4 regions of the Streptomyces sp. RK62 genome follow, and region 3 is predicted to be linked to each of the others. Evidence: riboswitches for the same ligand, from Rfam matches in the RefSeq annotation. Region 3 holds a riboswitch; each other region holds the start of a gene.

Region 1 (3,236 bases), on a different contig from region 3:
CAACGCCCCCACGAAGGCTGCCACCGGCAGGGAGACCGGACCGAAAAGGGTGACTCCGAACACGATGACGGAGACCGCGCCGAGGGACGCCCCCGAGGAGACGCCGAGCAGATACGGCTCGGCGAGCGGGTTGCGCACCAGCGCCTGAAGGGCGGTGCCGACCACCGCGAGGCCGGCGCCGGTGACCGCCCCGAGCAGCACCCGCGGCGCTCGCACGTCCACCACGATGGTCTCCCGGGCCCGCGACCAGTCCGGCTGCTGCCAGTCGGCACCCAGTGCGTGCGTCACGATGCCCCACACCTGGGCGGGTGGCACCTGGACGGAGCCGATCGCAAGTCCGGTGACGGCGGAGACGACGAGCAGGGCGGTGAGCACCAACAGTGTGACGGCCAGCCGGGTTCGGCCCTCTCCTGGCTCGGTGGTCCTCCGTCGTCGGACTCGCGTCTCGACGGACGTGACGGTGGTGGTCCGGGTCACCGGAAGCTCTCGGGGTGCAGTCCGCGGGCAAGATCGTCGACGGCGTACGCCGAGCGGATTCCCACCAGCGTGGCGGTCAGCGGCAGCACGACGAACCGCTTGTTCCTGACAGCGGGGACGTCGGCGAGTGCGGGCTGGGACAGCAGGAACCTCTTCTTCTGCTCAACGCTTCCGGCACCCGCGTAGTCGTAGACGGCGATGACCTCCGGTCTGCGCTCGATGACCTGCTCCCAGGAGACGTCGCCGAAGACGTCGTCGAGGTCGGCGAAGACGTTCTCGCCGCCGGCCAGCCGGATGAGCTCGGTGCCGAGGCTCTTGCCGCCCGCGGTGAAGGCGGCCTTGTCGCCGCTGTCGTAGACGAAGACGGGTACGTCGGGCTCGCCCTCGACCTTGCCGGCGGCCTTGCCGACGCGGCTCTTGAGGTCGGTGACCAGCTTGTCGGCCCGGTCCGTGACACCGAAGATCTTGCCGATGGTGCGGACCTCGTCGTAGGTGTCCTCCATCGTCACCTTCTTCTTGCCGCAGTACTCACGGTTGAGGTAGGTGTCGATGCCCGCGTCGGCGAACGCCGTGCGGGAGCGGCCCTCCTTCTCGGCGAAGGCGCTGCCGTAGCCGCCGTAGACGAAGTCGGGTTCGGCATCCAGGACCTTCTCGAACGACGGTTCCTTCCGCGCCAGTTCGGGAACCGCCTCGTAGTCCTCCTTCAGCTCGGGCAGCACCGCGGAGTCGGGGAAGGCCGTGCCGACCATACGATCCTTCAGGCCGAGGGCGAGCATGAGTTCCGCCGGGTGCTGATGGATGGTGACCACCCGCGACGGCGGCCTGTCGTACGTCGTCCTCACACCGCAGTTGTCGACGGTGACCGGGAAACCCGCGGGCACGGCCGCGGTGGCCTTCGCGTCCCCGCCGCTCTCGTCGGCCGCACCGCAGTTCGTGGTCAGCAACACTGACGACAGAGCCACGGCAGCTGCCGTGGCACGAAGGAACCCGCGCGTGCGGGCAGGGCTGAACAGCTGGGACACGTGAAGCCTCCTGGAGTCCGCGCTCCTCGGATCGGGCCCGCGACGGACCAGTGTCCTGACTCCCGGATCGACGCTTCCTCCGCCTTCCCGCGCGGCGCGCAGTGGCGTGTCGGAGGGGCGCTCCCCGGTCACAGTGGCGGGACCGTGCCGGATTCGCACCGGCTTCCTGTCTCCCGTCGCGGCGATGACCAGGTGATCCTACGATTCCCCGTGTCATCGGCAAAAGGCCGAGGGGTTCCGGCCGCACGCACCACGCCTCCTCGACGCTCCGTGGACGGCCCACTTGCCTGCTGGGTCCGCCCAAGGAGCGAGCGCCGTGCTGATCACTCGTGACCGCGCTCGGGTGACTGCCTGTCAGGCGGTCTGGCCTCGTATCCTTGTGGCCTTATGCCGGGAGCTGTGGGGAGCGGGTGCCGGCAGGAATGCGCAGGGCGAGGATGGCCATGTCGTCCTGGCCGTCGCTCGGGTGGTGATCGGCCAGGACCTGCACGAGTTCGTGCAGCGGCCGGGTGGCATGGGTGGCGGCGAGGTCGGCGAGCGCGGTCAGGCCCACATCGATGGAGTGGGCTGGATGTTCGATGAGGCCGTCGGTGAAGAAGAGGAGGATCGAGCCCGCGGGCAGGGAGCGAGTGTGGTCGGGGCGGTGTTCACCGGTGCTCACCCCGAGCGGCAGGCCGGGCTCGGCGTGCAGGTACTCCGTTTCCAGGTCAGGGCTGATCAGCAGGGGAGGAAAGTGCCCGGCCGTGCTCCATCGCAGTACCCACCCGGACGGATCGGGTTCGATGCGGGCCAGGCAGGCTGTGGTGACCGGGACCTCCGCAGTGGCATGCAGAGTGCGGTCCAGTTGGGCGAGGATCTCGCTGGGCGGAGTACGGCGGTCGTACAGCAGCGCCCGGAGCATGCTGTGGGTCTGCGCCATGGCGGCCGCCGCGTACAGGTCGTGGCCGCCTACGTCACCGATCATGATGCCGACCGCCTCGTCAGGCAGCACGATGGCGTCGTACCAGTCCCCGCCGAGCCGGTTGGGTTCATCGGCCGGCCGGTAGACGGTGGCGGCGGTGAAGGGGCTCAGATCGGGCAACGTGGGCAGCAGCAGACGCTGGAAGGTCTCCGCGCTGTCACGGACCTGTCCGAAAAGGCGGGCGTTCTCGATCGCGATACCGGCGGCGCTGGCGAGGGCGACCACCACGTCCTCGTCATCGGGGCCGAAAGGACGGCCGTCGAGACGTTCGGACAGGTAGAGATCGCCGTAGATCTCGCCGCGGACGCTGATCGCCACTCCCAGCAGGGTGCGCATGGGCGGATGACCGGGCGGGAAGCCGGCGGAGGCGGGATGCGAAGGGATGTCGTCGACGCGGAGTGGTTCGGGATTGTGGATGAGATGCCCGAGCACGCCCCGACCGTGGGGGAACGCCACCCCGCCCAGATCGGCGCGTTCCGTCTCAGTCAGCCCCGCCGTGATGAAGGCCTTGAGATACTCGCCGGACTCGTGCAGCACCCCCAGGGCGCCGTAGCGTGCGCCGACCAGTTCCATCGCGGTGGTGACGATGCGCCGCAGCACGGCCGAGAGATCCAGTTCCCCGCTGATGGCCAGCACCGCGCCCAGCAGACCCTGCAGCCGGTCCTTGGCGTCGGCCAGGGCTTGTAACTGCGCACCGATCTCGTCCAGCTCGGTGTCCAGCTGCAGCCGCAGGTCAGGAACCTTCGGCTGCTCGGTCCGCCCGGGCTGGTCCTGGT
Region 2 (3,236 bases), on a different contig from region 3:
GCCCGCGCAGCGCGACCGCGAGGAAGAAGTGCAGCTGCCACTGGTCCTGCTGATCCCCGCCGGGGGTGCCGAAGGCGAGGACGGGCACGCCGTCGCGCAGCGCGATGCTGGGGGTGAGCGTGGTGCGCGGGCGCCGGCCGGGGGTCAGGGAGTTCGGCAGGCCCTCCTCCAGCCAGGTCATCTGCAGTCGGGTGCCGAGCGGGAAGCCTAGTTCGGGCACGACGGGGTTGGACTGGAGCCAGCCGCCGCTCGGGGTGGCCGCGATCATGTTGCCCCACCGGTCGACGATGTCGAGGTGGCAGGTGTCGCCCCGGGTGAGCCCGTCCGCGGCGACCTCGGGCTCGGCCGGCACCGGGGACACGGGCGACTTGGCGACCGTCGGCTCCCCGGCGCCCGGCGCGACGGAACCGGGCGCGGCGGCCTCCCCGCGCGCGTGGGCGCCCAGCCGGGGCACGCGCCCGCCGGGGCTGCCGGGCCGCAGCTCGAAGGAGGCGGCCTCGCCCACCAGCCGGCGCCGCTCGGCGTTGTACGCGTCGGAGAGCAGGTCGTCGAGCGGCACCTCGGCGGCGTCGCCGTACCAGGCCTCCCGGTCGGCCATGGCCAGCTTGCAGCCCTCGACGAGCAGGTGGACGTAGTCGGCGGACCCGTACGGCGGCAGGTCGTCCGGGAGCAGGGCGAGCTGCTGGAGGAGCACCGGGCCCTGGCTCCAGGGCCCCGCCTTGCACAGGGTCCAGCCGTTCCAGTCGTACGTCGCGGGCGCCTCGTAGGTCGCGGACCAGCCGGCGAGGTCGGCGGCGGTGAGGGTGCCGGTGTGCCGCTCGCCGCTGGTGTCGAGGGTGGGCCGCTGCGCCTGCCGGACGAGCGCCTCGGCGATGAACCCGGTACGCCACACCGCGCGCGCGGCCTCGATCTGCGCGACGCGGTCACCTGCGCCGGAGATCTCGTCCAGCAGGCGCTTCCAGGTGGCGGCGAGGGCCGGGTTGCGGAAGAGGGCGCCGGGGCGGGGCGGCTCGCCGTCCGGCAGATACACCTCGGCGGAGGAGGTCCACTCCGTCTCGAACAGCTCGCGCACGGTCTCCACGGTCTCGCCGACCCGCTCCACGGGCGCGTGCCCGTGTTCGGCGTAGTGGACGGCGTACGCGAGGACGTCGGCGGGCGCCAGGGTGCCGTGGTCGCGCAGCAGCACCATCCAGGCGTCGAAGGCGCCGGGCACGGCGGCGGCCAGCGGTCCGGTGCCGGGGACGAGGTCCAGGCCGAGGCCGCGGTAGTGGGCGACGGTGGCGCCCGCGGGGGCGACGCCCTGGCCGCACAGCACCCGCACCTCGCCGCCCGCCGGGGCGAGGAGGATGGGCACCTCGCCGGCGGGGCCGTTGAGATGCGGTTCGACGACGTGGAGCACGAACGCGCCCGCCACGGCGGCGTCGTAGGCGTTGCCGCCGCGCTCCAGCACCGCCATCGCGGACTGCGAGGCGAGCCAGTGCGTGGAGGACACCATGCCGAAGGTGCCCTGGAGGGTGGGACGGGTGGTGAACATGGCGGGCGTCACCTCGCGGTCGGGGCCGGACGGGTCCGTCCGATCTTCCGTGACCGCCTGTTCGATGTTCAACCGTTCATGGGGGGTGTGGAGCGAGGGTGGCGTGAAGGTGTGGAGAGGTCGGGCGCCCATGGCGGGCACGCAGGGCGCGGCTACGGGCGGTCGGTTCAGCCCTTCCCCGACGCCCGCGACGAGGGCGCCGGGATGGTGTGAAAGGCCAGGATCTCCGGGCAGGGAGCAACTCCGGGCCCGCCGGCCCGCACCCAGGCGATGACGTCCTCGGTGGCGTCGGGGTCGTTGACGAGCCCGAGCCAGACCGGCCGGGCGCCCGCCGCGCGCGCCGCGGCGGAGGGCTGGACGACGACCACGTTGGCGTGGTCGCAGACGTCCAGGCAGTCCGAGACACGCACCGGGACGCTCTCCTTCAGCCGGGCGGCCTGACCCGCGTGGTCGACACCGGTCACCTTCGGACTGCCGCAGCAGCAGTCCCGGCAGAGCACGACCCGGCAGGGCGTGGACGGGGTACGCGGGGGCTCGGACGACGGCTGGGGTGGAAGGACGGACATACACGCCTCAAGGGTCGGGGCTCGTACGCGGAGCCGGCCTGCGGATGACCTCCCCGCCCGGAGGCGCGGAGGTGCCGGCAGGTCTTCGGACTCGGGTTCGTCCCGGCGGGGCGCCTTCCCGGTCTCCCAGTGGCGTGCCTGCCCCGCCCGTCCCCCTCACCGCTGCGCGTCAGTTCCGGATTCGCACCGGATTCCCTGGCCCCGGAAAGGGGCGCGACCAGCCCCGCGAGGCTATCAAGTCAGGGCCCGGAGCCAGTCGTTCAGCGGGTCCGCGCGGGCACCGCCGAGGCCCCGAGACCCAGGTCACAATCTGGAAGAGGGCAAGGTCACAGCCATGCCCCCTGCTGCTCCTTTGACCATCTGACCTAGCATCCGAGCATGACGGTCCTGCCTGACGACGGGCTCTCGCTGGCCGCCGAGTTCCCTGACGCAACCCATGAGCAGTGGCGACACCTGGTGGAAGGTGTGCTGCGCAAGGCGGGCAAGGACGTGTCGGGGACGGCTGCCGAGGACGCCCTGTCCACCCCACTCGAGGACGGGATGCGCTCCCGCCCGCTGTACACCGCGCGTGACGCCGCGCCCGACCCCGGCCTGCCCGGCTTCGCCCCCTATGTGCGGGGTGGTCGCCCCGAGGGCAACACCGCCGGCGGCTGGGACGTACGGCAGCGGCACACCACGGCCGCGGACGGCGTGGTGCTGGCGGACCTGGAGAACGGCGTCACCTCGCTCTGGCTGGTCCTCGGCGAGGCCGGTATCCCGGTGTCCTCCCTCCGCAGCGCCCTCGACGGCGTCTACCTCGACCTCGCCCCGGTCGTCCTGGACGCGGGCGCCGAGTCGGAGGCCGCCGCACTGGCGCTGCTCGCCCTGTACGAGGAGCGCGACGTCGCCAAGGACGCGGCACGCGGCAACCTCGGCTTCGACCCGCTCGGCCACGAGGCCCGCACGGGTACGCCCCTGCCGTTCGCGCCGGCCGCCGCGCCGGCCAGGCGGTGCGCCGAGGAGTACCCCGGGCTCAGGGCCCTGACCGTGGACGCGCTGCCGTACCACGAGGCCGGCGGCTCGGCCGCGCAGGAGCTCGGCGCCGCGCTGGCCACCGGTGTGGCGTATCTGCGGGAGCTGACCGAGGCCGGGCTGAC
Region 3 (3,236 bases):
TCTTCGCCGCGTTGGTCGGCGCGATCCTCTGGAACCTCCTGACCTGGCTGGTGGGCCTGCCCTCCAGTTCGTCGCACGCCCTCATGGGCGGCCTGATCGGCGCCGCCATCGCCTCGGCCGGCGTCGGCGCCGTCCACGGCGACGTGCTCGTCACCAAGGTCCTGCTCCCGGCCATCGCCGCCCCGATCGTCGCGGGCGTCGCGGCCCTGCTGGCCACGCGGCTCACCTACCGGCTCGGCCGGAAGGCCGACGGCGAGGCCGCGAAGAAGGGCTACCGCGCCGGCCAGATCGCCTCCGCGGGCCTCGTCTCGCTCGCCCACGGCACCAACGACGCGCAGAAGACCATGGGCATCATCACCCTCGCCCTGGTCGCGGGCGGCGCCCTCGCCCCCGACTCGGACCCGCCCACCTGGGTCATCCTCTCCGCCGGTCTGGCCATCGCGCTCGGCACCTACCTCGGCGGCTGGCGCATCATCCGCACCATGGGCAAGGGCCTGACCGACCTCCAGCCGCAGCAGGGCTTCGCCGCCCAGACCAGCGCCGCGACGGTCATCCTGGCCTCCTCGCACCTCGGCTTCTCGCTGTCCACCACGCACTCCGTGTCCGGCGCCGTGATGGGCGCGGGCCTCGGCCGCAAGGGCGGTGTGGTCCGCTGGTCCACGGCCACCCGGATGTTCGTCGCCTGGGGCCTGACGCTGCCGGCCGCCGCGCTGGTCGCCGCGCTCGCCGAGTACGTGACCGGCCTCGGCAGCTGGGGCACCGCCGTCGTCGCGGTCTTCCTGGTCGCCTCCAGTTTCGCGATCTGGAAGATCTCCCGCCGCGAGGTCGTCGACCACACCAACGTCAACGCCGACGAAGAGCCGGCCGGTGTGGTGACCACCGCCATGGCCGCCGTGACCCCGCCTCCCACGGGCACGGTGACCGAGGACCTCGCGGTCACCGTCCCGGCTCCGGCCACCGGACCCAAGCCCACCAAGCTCGGCGTCTGACTCCCGGTCACTCCTCCCGGCAACCCAAGGAAGCAGCAGTATGAAGATCGACTGGGCGGCTCTCGGCTCCGTCTTCGGTGTCAGTCTCGTGGTCACGGTGGCCCTCGTGGGCCTGTTCACCCTCGGCATCGCGGGTCTCTCGCGCCGCGAACGGGCGGTCGCCCAGGGCGGCTCGGCCGCGCTCGCGGTCACCGGCGCCTACGCGTGCTTCGCCGCCTGCACGGCGGCCGTGGCCTACGGCATCTATCTCATCGTGGCCTGACGTACGGCCTTCGACTCCTGAGGTGCGTGACGGAACTCCGTCGCGCACCTTCGGTGTGTGTGGGCCTGCGCACACTCTCCCGTCGCAGGTCACAGGCAAGTTGACGGTCGTCGCGACCCGTGGTGGACTTCCGGAGCCATCTACGGCGGCAGAAGAGGAAGCCGGTGCGAATCCGGCGCGGTCCCGCCACTGTCACCGGGGTAGATACCCCCGGGAGCCAGGAACTCTCGCCGCCGGTCTCGTCGAACCAGGGCGTGGACACCCTGAGTGAGGACATCACGCGATGCTCGCCTGCCGATCGTCACGCAGTACCGGACCCCTGTCCGACGCCACCACCGGCTGAACCCCGTGCGTGCCGAACGCGTCTTCGCGTACGGCGCCGCCGCCGGACTCCTCGGTGACCTGCTGCTCGGCGATCCACGCCGGGGGCATCCGGTCGCCGCGTTCGGACGTGCCGCGGGCGCCGTGGAACGGGTGTTGTGGCGCGACGACCGCGCCTGGGGTCTGCTGCACACCGCCGTGTGCGCCGGTGGCGCCGTGGCGGCCGCCGGGCTCGCCGCACGCGCCGTGCGCCCCTCCCCCGCCGCCTCCGTCGCCCTGACCGGCGCCGTCACCTGGGCCGTCGTCGGCGGTACGTCACTCGCCCGGGAGGCCCGGACGATCGGGCGCGCCCTGGAGGCCGGGGACGTCGAGGCGGCCAGGGCGCGGCTGCCGCATTTGTGCGGACGGGACCCGCAGGCGCTGGACGCCGACGGGATCGCGCGGGCCGTCGTGGAGTCCGTCGCCGAGAACACCTCGGACGCCGTGGTCGGCGCCCTGGTGTGGGGAGCCGTCGCCGGGGTGCCGGGCCTCGCGGGCTTCCGGGCCGTCAACACCCTCGACGCCATGGTCGGGCACCGCTCCCCCAGGTACCGCCGCTACGGCTGGGCCTCGGCGCGCCTCGACGACGTCGCCGGCTGGCCGGGCGCCCGGCTGACCGCCGCGCTGGCCGCCGTCGCCGGGGGCGACCCCCGGGGCGCCGTACGGGCCTGGCGGGCCGACGCCCACCGTCATCCGAGCCCCAACGCGGGCCCCGTGGAGGCCTCGTTCGCGGGGGCGCTCGGCGTGCGGCTGGGCGGGACGCTGTCGTACGGCGGCCGAGTGGAGCACCGGCCCGTGCTCAACGGCGCCGCCGGACGGGCCGTCGAGGTCGGGGACATCGAGCGGGCCGTCCGGCTCTCGCAGCGGGTGGGCGTGCTCGCGCTGGGCGTGTGCGCCGGCGCCCGGCTGCTGCTGGGGCGCCGGCGCGGGACGAGAGGACGGACCTCGTGAACGGTGGACTCCTGGTCGCCGGCACCACCTCCGACGCCGGCAAGAGCGTCGTCACCGCCGGGATCTGCCGGTGGCTGGTGCGGCAGGGCGTGAAGGTGGCGCCCTTCAAGGCGCAGAACATGTCGCTGAACTCGTTCGTGACCCGCGAGGGCGCGGAGATCGGGCGCGCGCAGGCCATGCAGGCCCAGGCCTGCCGGGTGGAGCCGACCGCGCTGATGAACCCCGTGCTGCTCAAGCCCGGCGGCGACCGCAGCAGCCAGGTCGTGCTGCTCGGCCGGCCGGTCGGCGAGATGAGCGCCCGCGGCTACCACGGCGGCAGGCAGGAACAGTTGCTCGGCACCGTGCTCGACTCGCTCGCCGAACTGCGGGGCGCGTACGACGCGGTGATCTGCGAGGGCGCGGGCTCCCCGGCCGAGATCAACCTGCGCCGCACCGACATCGTGAACATGGGGATCGCGCGCGGCGCGGGCCTGCCCGTGCTGGTCGTCGGCGACATCGACCGCGGCGGTGTCTTCGCCTCGTTCTTCGGGACCGTGGCACTGCTGGCGCCCGAGGACCAGGAGCTGGTCGCCGGGTTCCTCGTCAACAAGTTCCGCGGGGACGTCTCGCTGCTGGAACCGGGCCTGGACATGCTGCACGGCCTCACCGGCCGGCGGACGTACGGCGTGCTGCCC
Region 4 (3,236 bases), on a different contig from region 3:
CTCGGCGAGGTCGGCGGACGCCTCGTACGCGGCGAGCATGATCCGCTCGGCGATCCGCGTGGACAGCGCCTTCGCCTCGGGCGAGTCGAAGGGCAGCCGCAGCTGGAAGAAGACGTCCTGCAGACCCATCGCACCCAGGCCCACCGGGCGCCACCGGGCGTTGGAGCGGCCGGCCTGCTCGGTCGGGTAGAAGTTGATGTCCACGACCCGGTCGAGGAACGTGACGGCCGTGCGGACCGTGGCGTCCAGGCGCTCCCAGTCGATGTCCCCGTCGCGCACGAAGGCGCCGAGGTTGACCGAGCCGAGGTTGCAGACCGCCGTCTCCCCGTCGTCCGTGACCTCCAGGATCTCGGTGCACAGGTTGGAGGAGTGCACCACGTGCCCGGGCAGGGCGGTCTGGTTGGCGGTCCGGTTGGCGGCGTCCTTGAAGGTCATCCAGCCGTTGCCGGTCTGCGCGAGGGTGCGCATCATCCGGCCGTACAGCTCGCGGGCCGGGAGGGTCTTGCGCGCGAGGCCCTTCGCCTCGGCCGCACGGTAGGCCGCGTCGAACTCCTCGCCCCACAGGTCGACCAGCTCGGGCACGTCGGCGGGGGAGAACAGGCTCCACGGCCGGTCGGCCTCCACCCGGCGCATGAACTCGTCCGGCACCCAGTGCGCGAGGTTCAGATTGTGCGTACGGCGGGCGTCCTCACCGGTGTTGTCCCGCAGCTCCAGGAACTCCTCGATGTCGGAGTGCCAGGTCTCCAGGTACACCGCCGCCGCGCCCTTGCGCCGCCCGCCCTGGTTCACGGCCGCCACGGAGGCGTCCAGCGTCTTCAGGAACGGGACGATGCCGTTGGAGTGCCCGTTGGTGCCCCGGATCAGCGAACCCCGCGAGCGGATGCGGGAGTACGACAGGCCGATGCCGCCGGCGTGCTTGGAGAGCCGGGCGACCTGGTGGTAGCGGTCGTAGATCGAGTCCAGCTCGTCCTTGGGGGAGTCCAAGAGGTAGCAGGACGACATCTGGGGGTGCCGGGTGCCGGAGTTGAAGAGCGTGGGGGAGGACGGCAGGTACTCCAGGCGGCTCATCAGCCGGTACAGCGCGGCGACCTCGTCCACCGCCGAGGAGGTGTCGTCCGCGGCGAGACCGGAGGCGACCCGCAGCAGGAAGTGCTGGGGCGTCTCGATCACCTTGCGGGTGTGCGGATGCCGCAGCAGATAGCGGCTGTAGAGGGTGCGCAGGCCGAAGTAGCCGAACCGGTCGTCGGCCGCGGGGTCGACGAGCGCGTCGAGCCGGTCCGCGTGCGTCCGCGCGAAAGCGGCGGTCCGGTCGGCGATCAGGCCCTCGCGGTGCCCGGTCGCGACCGACCCGGTGAAGGTCGTGACGCCCTGCGAGGCGGCCTCGGCGGCGATGGAGAGGGTGAGCAGCCGCGCGGCCAGCCGGCTGTACGCCGGGTCCTCGGAGATGAGACCGGCCGCCGCCTCGGTGGCGAGCTCGCGCAGCTCCGCCTCGTCGGCCCGCGCGGACCGGCCGCGCAGCGCGGCGGCGGCGACCCGGCCGGGGTCGGCGTCGGGGAGGTCGGCGGTCAGCTCGGTCAGGGTCCGCAACAGCGCGGCACCGGGACCGTCGTTCTCCGGTTCGGCCGCCGCTGAGGCCGGTTCGGCTGGCGCGATGGTCACGTGAGGCTCTCCCTCGCTCGGCACAGGGCCTTGCGGAGGGCAGGGGGCAGCTCACGAGCGCACGGGGCGTCGCGTCCACCGGCCCATTCCACGAGGCCCGGACGTCTGGCGCACCGGCCGGGTGGCCGGGACGCACTGTCGGCAGGTCCTCGGACTGACCATGTGCACGGAACATGCACAAGTACACCGTTGCGGGACAGTTCCGGATTCGCACCGGATTCCCCTGCGGCGACAGCGAGCATGAGCATACATCTTGTGCTCGCCCGTCGCGCCACCCCTAGATGTTGTGGCGTGGTGGTGTCAGAGCGTCAACTCATAGGTGACGAGCGTGAGGTCGAGGAGCTCCGGCACGGGGTTCCAGTCCCGTTCCGGGGTGCGGACGAAGCCCAGACGCCCGTAGATGCGGTGGGCGCTGTACATGGTGGGCTGGGAGGAGAGGACCACGCGCACACAGCCCTCCGTGGCGCGGGCGCGGTCCAGGCAGGCGCGTACGAGCGCCTCGCCGGCGCCGCGTCCCCGGGCCGCCCGGTCGACGGCGAGCATCCGGATCTCCGCCTCGCCGGGCCCGGCCAGATCCGCCATCGGGCCGCTGCCCGAGACGAACGTCACGCCACCGAGGACGCGGTCGTGCTCGACGGCCACGAGCACCTCGGCGGCCGCCGCGCGCTTCGCCACGTCCTTGAGCTCATGGAGATAGGAGTCGTCCTCGCCGAAGTCGAGGAGGCCGTCGCGGAGATAGGCCTGTGCGGTGATCTCCCCGAGGATGCCGTACTCCCCGGGTTCCGCCTGCCGGATCACGATGTCCATGCACCCGAGTCTGTCGTACGCACACGGCGGCGGGCCGCCGGATTTCTCCGACGGCCCGCCGTGTACCGGTGGTTCAGTGGGACGAGCCCGCCGTGGCCGGCGGCAGCTCCACCTGGACGCCGGGGTCGCCCGCGTCCGCCGTGTAGTCCTCCGGCTTCGTCTCGTCGACGCCGTCCGGGGCCTTCGCGGCCCGCAGGACGAAGGTCAGGACGACGGTGACCAGCACGTTGAGCACGAACGCCGTCAGACCGATGTAGCCGATCTCACCGATGCCCGGGATCTCCTTGGAGGAGCCGCCGAAGTGCTTCTGCGCCGGGGTCGCCACCCCGTACGCGGCGAGCGTGCCGTAGACCATGCCGACCGCCCAGCCGGCCAGCAGGGCCCAGCGGTGGAACCAGCGGGTGAACAGACCGCCCACCAGGGCCGGGAAGGTCTGCAGGATCCAGATGCCGCCCAGCAGCTGGAAGTTGATGGCGACCGTCTTGTCCATGGTGAGGACGAAGACCAGCGCGCCCACCTTCACCAGCAGCGACACGATCTTGGAGACCTTGGTCTCCTGCGCGGGCGTGGCGTCGGGCTTGATGAAGTCCTTGTAGATGTTGCGGGTGAACAGGTTCGCCGCCGCGATGGACATGATCGCCGCAGGCACCAGCGCGCCGATGCCGATCGCCGCGAAGGCCACGCCCGCGAACCAGGCGGGGAACATGTTCTCGAACAGCTGTGGGATCGCCAGCTGGCCGTTCTGCACCTTGATGCCGGCCGCGATCGCC

What was found. Region 3 has a riboswitch for cobalamin ahead of KBY32_RS30255 (cobalamin biosynthesis protein). Riboswitches for the same ligand answer to the same signal wherever they lie in the genome.
Region 1: it holds a riboswitch for cobalamin, as region 3 does, so the genes downstream of both, KBY32_RS13530 (ABC transporter substrate-binding protein) here and KBY32_RS30255 (cobalamin biosynthesis protein) in region 3, are expected to answer to the same signal.
Region 2: it holds a riboswitch for cobalamin, as region 3 does, so the genes downstream of both, KBY32_RS19575 ((2Fe-2S) ferredoxin domain-containing protein) here and KBY32_RS30255 (cobalamin biosynthesis protein) in region 3, are expected to answer to the same signal.
Region 4: it holds a riboswitch for cobalamin, as region 3 does, so the genes downstream of both, KBY32_RS04195 (ribonucleoside-diphosphate reductase subunit alpha) here and KBY32_RS30255 (cobalamin biosynthesis protein) in region 3, are expected to answer to the same signal.

The regions. Positions count from the first base shown of each region.
Region 1 is NZ_JAGPYD010000006.1:188,357-191,592, reverse strand. It holds gene KBY32_RS13535 (iron ABC transporter permease) at 1-477, opposite strand, end outside; gene KBY32_RS13530 (ABC transporter substrate-binding protein) at 474-1,499, opposite strand; cobalamin riboswitch at 1,548-1,669, opposite strand; gene KBY32_RS13525 (PP2C family protein-serine/threonine phosphatase) at 1,885-3,236, opposite strand, start outside.
Region 2 is NZ_JAGPYD010000009.1:307,029-310,264, reverse strand. It holds gene KBY32_RS19580 (gamma-glutamyltransferase family protein) at 1-1,534, opposite strand, end outside; gene KBY32_RS19575 ((2Fe-2S) ferredoxin domain-containing protein) at 1,702-2,100, opposite strand; cobalamin riboswitch at 2,159-2,337, opposite strand; gene KBY32_RS19570 (methylmalonyl-CoA mutase family protein) at 2,479-3,236, shown strand, end outside.
Region 3 is NZ_JAGPYD010000018.1:61,446-64,681, reverse strand. It holds gene KBY32_RS30265 (inorganic phosphate transporter) at 1-989, shown strand, start outside; gene KBY32_RS30260 (hypothetical protein) at 1,030-1,251, shown strand; cobalamin riboswitch at 1,347-1,499, shown strand; gene KBY32_RS30255 (cobalamin biosynthesis protein) at 1,600-2,562, shown strand; gene KBY32_RS30250 (cobyric acid synthase) at 2,559-3,236, shown strand, end outside.
Region 4 is NZ_JAGPYD010000002.1:96,995-100,230, forward strand. It holds gene KBY32_RS04195 (ribonucleoside-diphosphate reductase subunit alpha) at 1-1,659, opposite strand, end outside; cobalamin riboswitch at 1,782-1,914, opposite strand; gene KBY32_RS04200 (GNAT family N-acetyltransferase) at 1,960-2,466, opposite strand; gene mctP (monocarboxylate uptake permease MctP) at 2,540-3,236, opposite strand, start outside.